Ketobacter alkanivorans: one gene and its partner. The main gene of each other region encodes a partner of the protein of the gene in region 2 in a complex. Links are inferred from orthologs where the notes say so. Each region holds a gene or a part of one and is shown on either strand. Other genes may lie near its edges.

Region 1 (8,306 bases), 3.7 Mb from region 2 along the record:
CAACGGCATGGACAAGGCCTCTCCAGTGCTGACACCCGCGTGGATCTCATATCCAGTACAAGCCTCGTTGCCGGGCAACAGTGCGCCTTGTCGACGCTTCAAATGCTTCTCCGGCTGCAGCCGGGTTTCCATGTCCAACCAACCGAAGCCCTGTTCCTGTGAAGGCACGCCCTCAATGCCCAACTCGTCCAACAGCTGATGGCCCAACATCTGGAAGCCACCGCAAATACCCATCAGCTTGCCACCGTAGCGCAGATGCTTCTGCAGCGCCTGTTGCCAGCCGTTGTCTTTCAGCCAGCGTAAATCGGCAATGGTGTTTTTACTGCCCGGTAGAATAATCAGATCCGCCGGGGGAATCGGCTGCCCTGACCCCACATAGTGAAAATCCACCTGAGGGTGCAACCGCAGCGGATCAAAATCGGTGTGGTTACTTATGCGTGGCAACACCGGCACCACCACCTTCAGGGAGTCCGCCGCCTTATCTGCCATCTCCACAGGGTTAATGCCATCTTCTCCATCAATGTGTAGGCCATGCAGATAGGGCAACACCCCCAGCACCGGTTTGCCTGTGCGCTGCTCGAGCCAATCCAAGCCATTTTGCAACAAGGCGATATCGCCTCTGAACCGATTGATCACAAACCCTTTCACGCGGGCCTGCTCGGATTCGCTCAGCAGTTCCAGCGTGCCCACCAGATGAGCAAAAACACCGCCTCGATCAATATCCGCCACCAAAATCACGGGGCAGTCTACCGCTTCAGCAAACCCCATATTGGCGATATCACGATCCCGCAGATTGATCTCTGCCGGGCTGCCAGCACCTTCCACCATAATCAACTCATACTGATGCTTCAGCCGTTGATAACTCTCCAGCACAGCGTTCATGGCAATGGTTTTGTACTGGTGATAGCCAACAGCATCCATCTGATGACGAGCCTTACCGTGAATAATGACCTGCGCCCCAATATCCGTGGTGGGCTTTAGCAACACTGGGTTCATGTCCACCATGGGCTCCAGCCACGCCGCTGCCGCTTGCAACGCCTGGGCACGGCCAATTTCACCACCGTCGGCCGTCACCGCACTGTTCAATGCCATATTCTGTGGTTTAAACGGCACCACTTTGGTACCACGACGGGCGAAAACCCGACACAACGCTGCCACTAAAGTGGATTTTCCAGCGTCGGAGGTGGTGCCCTGCACCATCAAAGTCTTGGCAGTCATGCTACAATCGCTTCCTTTTTTTCGGCGGGCTCGAAGACGTGCCTATTGTAGTGATTAAAATTTTGATTGCACTGGGTTTGGACCAGTTACTGGGGGAGCCCAAGCAGTATCACCCCCTGGTGGGCTTTGGTCGTCTGGCCGGGCGCCTGGAATCGCGCATCAATCATCCGGCGAGCAGAACCCGGCAGCGATTGCTGGGGCTACTGGCTTGGCTGCTGGCGGTGACACCCGTGCCGCTGGCGTTGTGGTGGCTGCAACAAACCTGGCTAGGGGCTTCGCTGCTGGGTATCACACTCGATATATTGCTGCTCTATCTGTGTGTAGGCCGCACAAGTCTGTTTGAGCACAGTCTGCGGGTACACCGTGCGTTAGAGCAAGCAGACCTGCCCCTGGCCCGCCAGCACACCAGCATGATCGTGAGCCGCGAATGCCAACAACTGGACGAAGCCGGTTGCGCCAGAGCCACTGTCGAATCGGTACTGGAAAACGGCAACGACAGCATTTACGGAGCACTGTTCTGGTTTACGTTACTGGGGGGCAGTGGAGCCGTGCTGTATCGCTTGGCCAACACGCTGGATGCCATGTGGGGATATCGCAACCGGCGCTATCTGCATTTTGGCTGGGCCGCAGCCAAACTCGACGATCTACTGAACTATTTTCCTGCCCGCATCTGCGCCCTGTGTTATGCCCTGGCTGGCAACCGACACCAGGCGCTTGCCAGCTGGCGGCAACACAGCCATCAACTGAGCAGCCCCAACGGTGGCCCCGTAATGTGCGCCGGAGCCGGGGCTTTGAATGTACAACTGGGTGGGCCGGCCACCTATCACGGCACGCTCTTGCACAAGCCCTACTACGGTGGCAACACGCCCGCTTGCCCGCGCCACATCATTGCAGCTAATCGGCTGGTGGATCGCAGCCTGGTCATCTGTATAGCGCTTTGTTTAGTCATACCGGGCATCCTGTATGGCGTCATCCAGTTTTCTCTGCAACAAGGTGGATAACATCATGCAAAACCTGGATGCACCACAGCACGGTGGTCGCCTGCACGCCGCCGCCGATCTGTTCTCTATTCCCCTGGCGCAGTGGCTGGATCTTTCCACAGGCATCAATCCGTATTCCTGGCAACCACCAGACATTCCCCTGTCCGTCTGGCAGCGACTGCCTGACTCCTATGCCGAACTGGAAAGCGCCGCGCACCATTATTACGGCGCAGAGGTGCTGTCCATTCCTGGCAGCCAGTGGGCAATTCAAACCCTGCCAACCCTGTTCCCACAGGCCCGCACCTGGATTCCCCGTGAAGGCTATGAAGAACACCGCTACTGGTGGCAAAAACTGGGGCATGAGATCCGCTTGTACGATGATCTGCCTTCACTACCGCTGCAAAAACATGATGTTGTGGTCGTCATTAACCCCAACAACCCGACCACAAACAGATACGAGCGCGATGAGCTGATAGCGCTCGCCGACACACTCAATACTTTGCAAGGCACCCTGCTGGTGGATGAGGCCTTTATGGACGCGACACCGGAAGTTTCGGTGTTTGCTGGCAACTCAACACTGCCTGCCAATCTGATCGTACTGCGCTCTATGGGAAAATTTTTTGGCCTGGCAGGGATGCGGCTGGGCTTCATTTACTGCAATGAACACCTGCAACAAACGCTGCGCTCTGTATTGGGCCCTTGGGCAGTGAGCCACCCAGCCGCCTATGTAGCAAGCCTCGCCTTGCAGGACACGCACTGGCAGCAACAAAACCGCCTGCGCCTGGCGCAAAGCTCCATCAAGTTAAAAGCAATATTGCTGGAACATTTTGATCAACACAGCATCAGTTGCGACACGCTGTTCTGCACCCTGCAGCTGGAATCAAATAAGGCTGCGCAGTTATATAATCACTGCGCGCAACAAGGCGTCCTGTTGAGGCTGTTTGAACAATGGGGAAAAATCAGAATCGGACTGACGACAAAACCCGGTCTGCAGCGGCTGCAATCTGCCTTGCAGTGTTGGAATTCTTAACAGTTTTCGCATTTCGCAAATCACGAGGCTTATTCAGCCTGAGCAAAGCGAAAGAATGGTTAACACGCTTTTTCATATAAGAAGCCCATTTAAGAACCCTTACCTATATCAAAGCCTAAGAGTTAAGCTGTTTTTTTACGAACTTTTATGCCCATTGGCCGCTATAAGCCTGTCCTTCATGCATTACGGTTCTTAGTAACTGGGCGGCTTCCATCGGCGCTTTCAAGCATTCACTGCAAAGTTATTCTTTTCCAAGGCAGTTTCTGACAAAAATGGGCACACAACCCAATTCGCGTTATTCCCAAACATTACCAAACGCAACATTAATCAACCTTTATTTCATTGAAACATTCCGGGTTCAGGCCGATCTTAATAGTAAGCGAATACAAAACGCACGCCATGATAACTGGCAAGCTCTTTGCTTTGTATAGCTAAAGACGGTGTTTTGACAGGAGTAGAATCATGGGCATTAACTGTCATGAGTTCCTAGAGTATGTAATCCAACCCACATTAAAACAGTTGGGCGAAGAATCTCCGGTTGCCGAGCGACTTTTGCAGGCAACGGCTTGCCATCAATCGGAAATGGGCCACCACCTCCAACGCAGTGATGGTATTGGCATTTACGGCATTACCGAGGCCATGCATCAGGCCGTATGGGATCATTATTTAGCGATGGACTGCGAACTCGCCAGCCACGTGCGCGGCATGGCATCACAACATGAGTTTCCAAAATCACCCCATAGCGAACTGGCTACCAACCTACGCTACGCAACCGCGATCGCCTGGATGATTTATCAACATAAAGGCGTGACTTTGAGTGCCAACAGCAACGCAGAAGACCTGACCTTAGCCTGGCAGAACTGTTTTATGGATCGCCCCATCAGCTTTAAAGAGCGAGATGAATTCAAAAGCTGCTGCGCTAAATTCCCTACCGCCAGAAAATCCATTGCCGCTTAACCTTCAGCGACAATGGATTACCCGCAGAACCGAATGATTTACAACAACAGTCGCCGAATGTCAGACAATAGCTCGGACAAATAGGTAGTAAACCGAGCAGCTTCAGCGCCGTCTATCACCCGGTGATCATAGGAAAGAGACAACGGCACCATTAACCTGGGCTCGAAATCCTTACCGTTGTACACCGGTTTCATCTGCGAACGCGACACTCCAAGAATCGATACCTCTGGCCAGTTCACGATGGGGGTAAAGGCCGTTCCACCGATCCCACCCAACGATGAAATAGAGAAACAACCACCCTGCATATCACCAGGAGACAGTTTTTTGGCGCGCGCCTTTTCACTGAGCGTTTGCATATCCTTGGCAATGTCTGTCACCGACTTTTTATCCGCATCACGAATCACCGGCACCACCAGTCCATTAGGCGTATCCACAGCGATGCCAATGTTGACATACTGCTTGAAGATCAGATGAGTGCCCTGTGCATTCAAAGAGCTGTTAAAACGCGGATACGCCTGCAACGCCTTCGCACAGGCCTTCACCATAAACGCCAGCAGGGTCAACTTTACACCTTGCTCTTTCAGCGCTGCCGATTCAGCTTTACGGAATGCTTCCAGGCTGGTGATATCTGCTTCATCAAACTGAGTCACATGGGGAATGTGCACCCAGGAACGATGCAGATTAGCCGCACTCAGCTTGTTGATCTTACCAAGCTCAACGGTTTCTACCTCACCCCATTTAGTGAAATCAATCTCTGGCAACGGCGGCAAACCCGAACCTGCAACGACGGTATCCGACTTACCCTGCATACGGCCTTTAACGTACGCATGCACATCTTCTTTAAGGATACGAGCACGGGGGCCGCTGGCTTTAACCTCAGCCAGATCCGCGCCCAGCTCGCGCGCCAACCGCCGCACTGCGGGGCCAGCATGAACCCGCTTGCTCGGGCCTCTATCTACAATATCTGATTTAGGGGCCGGTTTAGGGGCCGATTTAGGGACCGGTTTAGGATCAGGATCAGCGGCGGGCCTGCTATCTGCCTTGGCGCTGGCAACATCAGCCTTACCCACCACCAGCAACTCCAGAACAGACGCACCCTGAGACACCTTGTCGCCCACTTTAAGCAGCACCTTACGCACGGTTCCCGCTGTAGGACAAGGCACCTCCATGGTTGCTTTATCGGATTCCAACACCACCATGGTTTGTTCCGCTTCAAGCTGATCGCCTTCCTGTACGGAAACCTCAATCACCTCGACATCTTCGGCACCACCAATATCCGGCACCGCCACCACTTCCACCTGACTGCTGCTGGCAGCTGCGGCTTCCGCTTTACCCGCCGTCTCACTGGCAGCACGACTGGGCTGGCTTGAGGCCATCGCAGCAGGCTGCTCAGGGGCTTTATCTTTGGGCTTGCTGGTAGCGGCCGCAGCGCCTGCCTCCTCCACCTCCATCTGCGCCACCACATCGCCTTCTTTCACGGTCTGGCCGATGGATACAGAAAATGAGGAGACAACACCACTGAACGGTGATGGCACTTCCACTGTTGCTTTGTCGGATTCGAGAACCAACAAGGTATCTTCTTTCTCAACCCGATCACCAGGTTGCACGGATAATTCAATTACATCCACCCCATCTGTACCACCCAGATCGGGCACTAACACGTCTTTCACTGCCACGGTCGTTCTCCTTGATCACACATGAGGTGGGTAGGGTTTTTCTGCCTTGATGCCAAAACGGCGCAAGGCGTCGGCCACCTTGCTGCGGCCCAACAGGCCTTTGTCCGCCAGGGAATTCAATGCAGCCACCGTGATGAAGTAACGATCCACTTCAAAGAAATGACGCAGCTGTTCACGGGAATCACTGCGCCCGAAGCCATCCGTACCCAATGCAGTGTAATGATTGCGCACAAAGGGACGAATCTGATCCGCGTGAGTTTTGATGTAATCAGAAGCGGCCACCACCGGCGCCTTACGAGCCCGCAGTGCCTTGGTGACATAGGGCACCCTCGGCTCTTCTTCCGGATGCAACATGTTCCAGCGCTGCTTCTGCAACCCTTCATTACGCAACTCGGTGAAGCTGGTAACACTCCAGATATCGGAAGTCACCCCATAAACGTCCTGCAACAACTCAGCAGCTGCTTCCACCTCACGCAGAATAGAACCGCTACCCAGCAATTGAACGCGTAACTTGTTGTTGCCATCGCCCTCTTTCAGCAAATACATGCCTTTGAGAATGCCCGCTTCCGCCCCTTTCGGCATGGCAGGATGCTCATAGTTTTCGTTCTCAACGGTTATGTAATAGAAGACGTTTTCCTGCTCTTGATACATACGCCGCAAACCATCGTGTAGAACCACCGCCAGCTCATAGGCGTAAGCCACATCATAGGCCACGCAATTGGGGATGGTGGACGCCAGCACATGACTGTGACCATCCTGATGCTGCAGGCCTTCCCCGTTCAAAGTGGTGCGGCCGGCCGTGGCACCAATCAAGAAACCACGCGCCTGAGAATCACCGGCAGCCCAAGCCAGATCACCAATGCGCTGGAATCCAAACATGGAGTAGAAAATGTAGAACGGAATCATCGGGTGATTGTTCACAGAGTAGGACGTAGCCGCCGCAATCCAGGCAGACATCGCCCCCGCTTCGTTAATACCCTCTTCCAGAATGCGGCCCTTGATATCCTCGCGGTAATACATCACCTGCTCGCTATCGGCAGGCTTGTACAGCTGACCCACCGCAGAATATATTCCCAATTGCCGGAACATGCCTTCCATACCAAAGGTACGAGCCTCATCCGGAACAATAGGCACAACACGCTCACCGATGGATTTCTGCTTGATAAGAGAATTCATCATCCGCACCAGCGCCATGGTGGTGGACATCTCACGGCCACCGGAGCCTTCCAGTAAAGGTCCAAACACACCCAATTCTGGAATTTCCAGCTTTTCACTTTCTGTACGGCGGGAAGGCAAATACCCACCCAGCGAATTGCGACGCTCATGCAGATAACGCATTTCGTTACTGTCGTCTGCCGGGCGATAGAAAGGAATCTTTTTCAGTTCTTCATCGTTAAAGGGCATGTCGAAACGGTTGCGGAATGCCTTTAAGCTTTCCATATCCAGGGTTTTCATCTGATGGCTTTTATTGGCAGCCTCACCAGACCCCATGCCATAACCCTTCACTGTTTTGGCCAGGATCACAGTGGGTTGCCCTTTGTGATTCATGGCAGCGTGGTAAGCGGCAAATACTTTAAAGGGATCGTGTCCACCACGATTGAGCTGATAAATTTCTTCATCACTCATATGCTCAACCATCGCACCCAGTTCCGGATACTTGTTGAAGAAATGCTCTCGGGTAAACGCACCGCCATGGTTTTTGAAGCTCTGGTATTCGCCATCGACGCACTCTTCCATGCGTTTGCGTAACACCCCTTCACCGTCACGAGCCAGCAACGGATCCCAGCGTCGGCCCCAAACCACTTTTATAACATTCCAGCCGGCACCACGAAAAACGCCTTCCAACTCTTGAATGATTTTGCCGTTACCACGTACCGGACCATCCAGACGCTGCAAATTACAGTTCACCACAAACACAAGGTTATCGAGTTTTTCCCTGCCTGCCAGGGATATACAGCCCAGGGATTCCGGTTCATCGGTTTCGCCATCACCCAAAAACGCCCACACCTTGCGATCATCTTTCTTGATCAACTCGCGATTTTGCAGGTACTTCATAAAGTGGGCTTGATAAATCGCCTGGATCGGACCTAACCCCATAGACACAGTAGGGAACTGCCAGAAATTAGGCATCAACCACGGGTGCGGATAAGAGGACAACCCCTCCTGACTCACTTCGCGACGGAAGTTCTCGATCTGCTTCTCGCTGATACGGCCTTCTAAAAAAGCGCGCGCATAAATACCCGGTGCTGAGTGACCCTGATAGAAAATCAGATCGCCACCGAAGGTTTCACTGGCTGCCCGAAAAAAATGGTTAAAGCCCACATCGTAGAGCGTTGCCGAAGACGCAAAACTGGAAATATGACCGCCCAACTCATCATCAGTGAGGTTGGCGCGCTGCACCATGGCCAATGCATTCCAGCGAATCAAAGAGCGAATACGGCGCTC
Region 2 (8,331 bases):
CGCTCCCCTTAAGTTCGGAAACATCAATTTCATCACCGATGGCAAAATAAAAACGCTCCGGGCGAGGCAGAGAGGTTAACCCCAAGCCACGGGTAATCGGCATGATAATATCGCCACCGCGTAGTAAACCTTTCCTTTCCAGCAAGCCGGTTCTTTTTAACAGCTTACCCAAGGGCGACTGAACGATATCATCAGCATCCAGTAGAATGTCGTACATATCATCCGGGCCAACAGCGGCGAACGGCAATATATTATAGCCATGCTGGATAGCCATGCTGCAAAAGCCCGTACGACGCTTCCATGTCAGCTGATACTGCTCACCCTTTCGTTTACTCACTTCTCTGGCGCCGCCGGGGAACACCAAAATATGCTCGCCCAACTTCATTAACTCCGAGCAATTTTCACGAGTCCCCTCTACCCCTCCGGTCTTGTCCAGCATGTTACGCCACAAGGGTATATCGTAATGCTGATGATCCGCTAACGCACGAACCAGAACCCCTCGCTCTCGATAAATCTGTGCCAAAAAAACCGGCACATCCACTACACCATATATTGTGTGATTACCCACAAGTAAAGTCGGCTTGTTTGGATCCAACTTATCCAACCCATAAAATTTTGGACTGAAGTACGTCCTTAAGGGCGCTGTCAGTTTCCAAAGTTGCGCCTCAGAGAGCAATTCAGTGTCGAACGGTTTGTGTTGGTATCCCATATTTGGTCTCGTAGTCAGTGCGCAAGCAATACATTATTAAGAAATTGGTAGCTGCCTCACGGCAGGTGGAGACATTGTCTCAAATATCTCTAAAATAAAAAACCGGCTAACAGTTTCCCGCAGCCGGTTCTTATTGATCAAGTTAAAAGGCCGTATTACCAGCCGGTCAACTCTTTCAGCGCAACACCCATCTCGGAGGGGTTACGAACTGTTTTAACGCCAGCAGCTTGCAATGCAGCAAACTTATCATCGGCTGTACCTTTACCACCAGCGATAATAGCACCGGCGTGGCCCATACGCTTTCCAGCAGGAGCAGTCACACCAGCGATATAAGATACAACAGGCTTGGTTACGTTATTCTTGATGAACTCAGCAGCTTCTTCTTCTGCTGTTCCACCGATCTCACCAACCATGATGATCGCTTCGGTTTGCGGATCTTCCTGTAACAAAGCCAATGCATCAATAAAGGTAGTACCTGGGATCGGGTCTCCGCCAATACCAATACAGGTGCTCTGACCAAAACCTAGGGCAGTAGTTTGGTTAACTGCTTCATAAGTCAGTGTACCAGAACGAGATACAATACCGACTTTGCCAGGCTGATGGATATGGCCAGGCATGATACCGATTTTGCACTCTCCAGGAGTGATGATACCAGGGCAGTTAGGACCGATAAGACGCAGGCCTTTCTGAGTCACATATTCTTTCACGTAAAGCATATCCAAAACAGGAATGCCTTCAGTAATACAGACGATCAAAGGGATGCCAGCATCTGCCGCTTCCAAGATGGAATCCTTACAGAACGCAGCAGGCACATAAATCACAGTTGCATCACAGTCAGTGGCTGCTTTTGCTTCTGCCACGGTATTGAACACTGGCAAACCCAAGTGCTCGGTACCGCCCTTGCCGGGTGTTACACCGCCAACCATTTTAGTACCGTACTCAATTGCTTGAGTGCTGTGCAAGGTACCTTGAGCACCAGTGAAACCCTGGCAGATGACTTTAGTGTCTTTGTTAATTAAAACGCTCATGATTACCCTCTCACTTCACCGATGCAACGACTTTTTCAGCAGCATCGTTGAAACCGGTTGCTGCAATAATGTTCATACCACTTTCTGACAAGATCTTGGCACCAAGCTCTGCGTTATTACCTTCAAGGCGAACAACAACAGGAACCTTAACACCAACTTCCTGCACGGCCCCAATAACACCTTCAGCAATCAAGTCACAACGAACAATACCGCCGAATATGTTAACCAACACCGCTTCCACGCTGTCATCAGACAAAATGATTTTGAACGCTTCAGTCACACGCTCTTTAGTAGCACCGCCGCCAACATCTAGGAAGTTAGCTGGCTGGCCACCTTTCAGTTTGATCAGATCCATGGTGGCCATGGCCAAACCGGCGCCATTCACCATGCAGCCGATATTGCCTTCCAGCGCAACATAGTTCAGATCCCATTCAGCAGCACGACGCTCACGCTCGTCTTCTTGAGATGGATCATACATATCCGCAACATCTGGGTGACGCAACACAGCATTACCATCAATAACCAACTTGGCATCCAGGCAATGCAGATTACCTTCTGACGTGATAACCAGAGGGTTAACTTCGATCAAAGAAATGTCTTTCTCTTCGAACAGCTTTGCCAGCCCCATGAAAATTTTGGTGAACTGTTTAACCTGATCATTAGTCAGGCCCAACTGGTAGCCCAGATTACGCGCTTGATATGGCTGAGCACCGATCAGCGGATCAATCTCTGCCTTGAGAATTTTCTCTGGCGTTTCTTCAGCAACCTTCTCGATCTCAACACCACCTTCGGTCGACGCCATAAACACAACGCGACGGGTAGCACGATCCACGACCGCTCCCAGATACAGCTCTTGATCGATGTCTGTGCAGGTTTCGACAAGAATCTTATTAACAGGCTGGCCTTTCGCGTCAGTCTGATACGTTACCAGGTTGGTACCAAGCTTTGCTTTCGCAAACTCGATAATTTCCTCTTTAGAGCTGACCAGCTTAACGCCACCCGCTTTACCACGCCCCCCTGCGTGTACCTGTGCTTTAACAACCCAGCGATTACCCCCGATCACGTCAGCGGCTTCTGCTGCTTCATGGGGAGTGCTCGCTGCAATACCCTTGGAAACAGGCAGGCCGTACTGAGCGAACAACTGCTTGGCTTGATACTCATGTAAGTTCATTGGCTCACCATCGATCTGATTTTGTGTGGAACATCCACGTTAAACATGCATGACGCGATTATTTTCCCTCGCACCAGTTTGCGCGAATTGCGCGAAGTAGACGTTAATCTGCCTACTGTCTGAACAGTCGTAGTCCAGCAAAAAAGATAGGGTTAAGTCTCCCTAACCCTATCAAACTTTAAAACTTCATTGTTACTTCTTACGTTTGCGCTTGGCCGAGTGAATGGCCTTACCGTCAACATCCAAACAAGCCTCATGGAACACTTCAGACAACCCGGGATGCGCGAACACCATCATTTGGAGATCCTCGGTGCTAGCACCAAACTCCATGGCAATAATAGCCTGCATGATAATTTCAGACGCCTGCGGCCCAACTATGTGAACTCCAAGCACTCGGTCTGTATTCTCATCGGAAATAACCTTAACGAAACCACCGGTTTCGTTGGCGGCGGCGGCCCGCCCATTGGCAGCGAAGGCAAACACACCGGTTTTGTAGGCATCACCACTGGCTTTAACCTGCTCTTCTGTTACGCCAGCCCAGGCAACCTCTGGATGTGTATAAACAACAGAAGGAATACAGTCGTAATTAATTGCTGTGTTATGCCCACTGATGATTTCCGCAACCATCACACCTTCTTCAGTCGCTTTATGAGCCAGTGCCGGGCCACGAACAATATCACCTATCGCGTACACGCCAGGAACATCCGTAGCACAGCTTTGATTAACAAATATAAAACCGCGCTCATCCAGGTTAACACCACTATCGGCAGAGAATAATTCTTCGGTATAAGGACGACGTCCAACTGCAACAATCAATTTATCAACCACCATTGATTGATCGCTTTCAGAATCACTGAACTCAACCGTTACCTTGTTCTTTTCAACTTTGGTTCCAGTAACGCGAGCAGAAAGACGAACATCAATATTCTGAGCTTTCAGGTTTTTCAGCAGCTCTTTGCCAACCTGGCGATCAACCATAGGTAAAAAGGTATCCATAGCTTCCAGCACTACAACTTCAGAACCCAAGCGACTCCACACGCTACCCAGCTCCAAGCCAATGATGCCCGCGCCGATAACACCCAGCTTTTTGGGTACCTGAGTGAACTCAAGTGCTCCGGAATTATCAACCACAAGACCATCATGCAATGGTGCCATTGGCAATTTTATCGGTTCAGAGCCAGCCGCCAGGATCACATTTTCTGCCTGAAGCACCTCAACTTCACCTTCGTGGGGGGTAAATTCCACCTGCTTTCCAGACAATAATTTACCTCGCCCCTGCAACCAGGTTACACCATTTGCTTTCAGCAACATAGCCACACCATCGGCCTGCCTTTTAACGATGGCATCTTTGCGCTTAATCATTTCAGCAACGTTCATTTTAACGCTTTTTACATCAATGCCGTGTACCGCAAGCCCTTCCTGTGCTTCATGATACTTCCAAGAAGAATCCAATAATGCCTTGGAAGGAATACAGCCTACATTGGCACAGGTGCCACCCAGAGATGGTTTACCATCCTTGTTGATATACATGTCAATACAGGCGGCATTTAAACCAAGATGGGCAGCTTTGATTGCGGCAGCATAACCCCCTGGGCCACCACCGATTACAACGACATCAAACGACTTAGCCATGACAATTTCCCATTAATCATTCTGCATGAATTTGTGAACGCGCCCACCAATGTGAGCGCTCAAAATAATATTACAGGTCCAACAGCATGCGAGCTGGATCTTCCAATAGCTCTTTGATAGCTACAAGGAACTGCACTGCTTCCTTGCCGTCAATCAGGCGGTGATCGTAGGAGAGCGCCAGATACATCATTGGTAGAATTTCAACTTTGCCGTTAACAGCCATTGGACGCTCTTGAATTTTGTGCATACCAAGAATGGCGGTTTGCGGTGGATTCAAAATTGGAGTGGACCAAAGAGAGCCGAAAACCCCGCCGTTAGATATTGTGAACGTGCCGCCAGTCATGTCTTCCAGCGAGAGCTTGCCCGACTGAGCCTTGTTACCGTATTCAACGATTTTGCCTTCGATTTCCGCAAAGCCCATCTTGTCCACATCGCGCAATATAGGCACAACCAAACCACGCTCGGTAGAAACGGCTACGCCGATATCGTAGTAACCGTGGTAGACGATGTCGTTATCGTCAATAGATGCATTCACTGAGGGGTATTTCTTCAGAGCTTCGGTAGCAGCCATGGTAAAGAACGACATGAAGCCCAAGCGATGACCGTGCGCTTTTTCGAACATATCTTTGTAGTTCTTACGCATCTCCATTACAGGCTTCATGTTGACTTCGTTAAACGTAGTCAGCATGGCTGAATTATGCTGTGCAGCAAGCAGTCGTTCGGCAACCCTGGCGCGCAAACGAGTCATCGGAACTCGTCGTTCTTCACGATCACCAAAGTTGATGCCGGAGGCAGCCCCGGCTGGCATCGGAGCGGCTGACGTTTCAGTCTTGGGTGCAGATTCAGCAACAGCTGCTTTTGCAGCACCACCTTTGAGGTGATTGAGCACATCTTCTTTTGTAATGCGGCCACCTTTACCGGTGCCTTTGATCTTACTGGGATCGAGGTTGTTTTCTGATATCAGCTTGCGTACCGCAGGGCCCCAACCATCTTCAACTTTACCAGCATCGGCTTCTGCGGCTGGCGCAGCAGTTTCCTGAGCCGGTGCGGCAGGCTCAGAAGCTGCTGCTCCACTACCTTCTTCCAGATAGCCCACCAACTCCTGGCTTAATACCGTGTCACCTTCATTCTTCAGAATTTTTCCGACAACACCATCGTGAGGTGCGACTACTTCCAACACCACTTTATCTGTTTCGATATCTACCAAAAGCTCATCGCGAGAAATGGCCTCACCGGGCTTTTTATGCCAAGTCGCTACTGTACCGTCTGCAACCGCCTCTGGAAATTGTGGAGCTTTAATTTCAGTTGTCATTTGTGTTCCTTTATTACCAATTTCTTCACAACCAAATACTGGGTTTGCTACTAGTCTGTTTTGGTTTATATGTTGAAAGCGGTTTCAACAAGCCGATTTTGTTCTTCAAGGTGAAGCGACATATAGCCAGCCGCAGGAGCTGCAGACCCACCACGACCGGCGTACTGCAACAACAGATTCGGGCTGATGGTGTGGAAAACATGTCTCATGTGATGCTGACTGCAATACCAGGCACCCTGGTTCATGGGTTCTTCCTGACACCAAACAGCATGCTTGATTTTGCTGTATGGCTTCAGCATCGCCAGCATTTCCTGTTCAGGGAAAGGATATAATTGCTCGACCCGAAGAATCAGTGTGTTCTTGATGTCGTGATGCGCCCGATACTCAAATAGATCGTAATAAACCTTACCGCTGCACAGAATCACACGTTCAATTTGTTTTGGATCGTGTTCCCACGCATCGTCCAATACAACCTTGAAATGGCCATTGGCCAATTCATCCAAACTGGATTTTGCCAGTTTGTGTCGCAGCAGGCTCTTGGGTGACATTACGATAAGAGGTTTACGCAAAGGGCGTATCGCCTGGCGACGCAACATGTGGTACACCTGAGCAGGCGTAGAAGGAACGCATACTTGCATGTTGTGCTCTGCACATAATTGCAGGAAACGCTCTAACCTGGCAGAAGAATGCTCCGGCCCCTGCCCTTCGTATCCATGAGGTAGCAGCATGGTCAAACCGCATAAGCGCATCCATTTATGCTCACCGGAGGAAATAAACTGGTCGATAACAACTTGGGCGCCATTAGCGAAGTCACCAAACTGGGCCTCCCAGATAACCAGCCCCCCAGGAGATGTTGTGGAATAGCCGTATTCGAATGCAAGCACCGCTTCTTCTGACAGCAGCGAATCGTACAGATCAAAACGAATTCCTTTCGCAGGGATTGTTTTAAGCGGTACGTGAATTCCAGGTTCTTTCTGGTTATGCATCACCGCGTGACGATGGGAGAAAGTTCCCCTGCCTACATCCTGCCCGGTAAGTCGCACCGGGAAACCCTGATCAAGCAAGGTCGCGTAAGCCATCGTTTCGGCAAAACCCCAATCTATGGACAACGCGCCGGCGGCCATTTTCAAGCGGTCTTCACGGATCTTTGAAACCTGTCGTTGCACCGCAAAGCCATCCGGTACCAGGCTTAACTTCTGAGCGAGATCGTGGATAACCTTCACATCGACGCTGGTATCGTAATAGGCTTCATAATCGTGACCGATGTAGGGTGCCCAATCCACGAACAACTCTGTGTTTGGCTTTTTGACCAACGACTTAACCACATGCTGACCGTTGTCTAGAGCGCTACGATAGTCATCCATCATGGTAGCGATTCTTTGCTCTTCGAACGCTCCCTGCTCAACCAACTTATTGGAATAAATTTCGCGAGGGTTTTTCTTTTCGCGAATCACCGAATACATCATTGGTTGGGTTATTGAGGGTTCGTCAGCCTCATTGTGACCTCGAGCACGATAACAAATCAGATCTATAACCACGTCTTTCTTAAACTGCTGACGGAAATCAATTGCCATCTGCGTGACAAACAGCACGGCTTCCGGGTCATCGCCGTTAACGTGAAATATCGGTGCCTGAACCATTTTTGCGATGTCGGTACAGTATTCCGTCGAACGGGCATCGTGCCGGTTGCTGGTGGTAAAACCAACCTGATTGTTCACGATAATATGTAATGTACCACCCGTTTTGTAACCACGGGTCTGCGACATCTGGAAGGTTTCCATCACCACGCCCTGCCCGGCAAATGCAGCATCGCCGTGAATCAGAACCGGTACGACTTTGTCCCCTTTTTTGTCTTTGCGGCGATCCTGGCGTGCGCGTACAGAGCCTTCCACAACCGGAGAAACTATCTCCAGGTGCGACGGGTTAAATGCCAGAGCCAAATGCAACTCACCGCCGGGGGTCATGACATTGGAAGAAAAACCTTGGTGATACTTAACGTCACCGGAACCCACTTCATTTTTCTTGAGGCCTTCGAACTCACTGAACAGTTCGGCAGGATTTTTACCCAGAATGTTAACCAGAACGTTGAGACGGCCCCGGTGCGCCATGCCAATTACCAGCTCTTTAGCGCCATAACTTCCGGCCCGCTGAACGATCTCGTCCAGACAGGGGATTAAACTTTCGCCGCCTTCAAGGCCAAATCGCTTGGTGCCTGGATATTTCGTCGCCAACATTCGCTCAAGCCCTTCTGCGGCGATCAAACGCTCCAGCAAATGGGTTTTGACATCGGCACTGTAATTAGGATGGGATCTTACGCTTTCCATTCGCTGTTGGATCCAGCGCTTCTCTGCTGTATCAACGATGTGCATATATTCCACACCGATACTGGTACAGTAAGTTTTTTCAAGCGCATCGACAATCTCCCTGAGCGTGGCTTCTTCTCTGCCCAGGAACACGTTGCCGGTTTGGAACGTAGTAT

The links.
Region 1: the proteins of lpdA (region 2) and aceF are in contact, whole or in part, in a crystal structure (PDB 1EBD), measured with the Geobacillus stearothermophilus proteins. The link is inferred for Ketobacter alkanivorans from one-to-one orthologs. Residues at the interface, in WP_049624544.1 of Geobacillus stearothermophilus: Pro340, Ser341, Asp344, Tyr345, Arg403, Asp406, Val408, Glu431, Ala432, Gly433, Asp438; in WP_033016211.1 of Geobacillus stearothermophilus: Ile130, Ala131, Met132, Pro133, Arg136, Arg140, Glu141, Asn155, Arg157.

Annotation. Positions count from the first base shown.
Region 1 is NZ_CP022684.1:4,096,816-4,105,121, reverse strand. What follows is about bases 3,543-6,485. They hold aceF (dihydrolipoyllysine-residue acetyltransferase), read right to left. Parts: upstream 5,862-6,485; coding sequence 4,224-5,861; downstream 3,543-4,223. Other genes in these bases: aceE (pyruvate dehydrogenase (acetyl-transferring), homodimeric type), read right to left, coding at 5,877-6,485; Kalk_RS17580 (hypothetical protein), read left to right, coding at 3,691-4,185. Outside these bases: Kalk_RS17595 (cobyric acid synthase), read right to left, coding at 1-1,218; adenosylcobinamide-phosphate synthase CbiB, read left to right, coding at 1,257-2,219; threonine-phosphate decarboxylase CobD, read left to right, coding at 2,182-3,228; more of aceE, read right to left, coding at 6,486-8,306.
Region 2 is NZ_CP022684.1:419,205-427,535, forward strand. Bases 2,321-5,288 are described here. They hold lpdA (dihydrolipoyl dehydrogenase), read right to left. Parts: upstream 4,541-5,288; coding sequence 3,101-4,540; downstream 2,321-3,100. Other genes in these bases: sucC (ADP-forming succinate--CoA ligase subunit beta), read right to left, coding at 2,321-2,908; odhB (2-oxoglutarate dehydrogenase complex dihydrolipoyllysine-residue succinyltransferase), read right to left, coding at 4,611-5,288. Also shown: Kalk_RS01925 (lysophospholipid acyltransferase family protein), read right to left, coding at 1-709; sucD (succinate--CoA ligase subunit alpha), read right to left, coding at 865-1,737; more of sucC, read right to left, coding at 1,748-2,320; more of odhB, read right to left, coding at 5,289-5,852; Kalk_RS01950 (2-oxoglutarate dehydrogenase E1 component), read right to left, coding at 5,918-8,331. UniProt on the Escherichia coli protein: Lipoamide dehydrogenase is a component of the glycine cleavage system as well as of the alpha-ketoacid dehydrogenase complexes.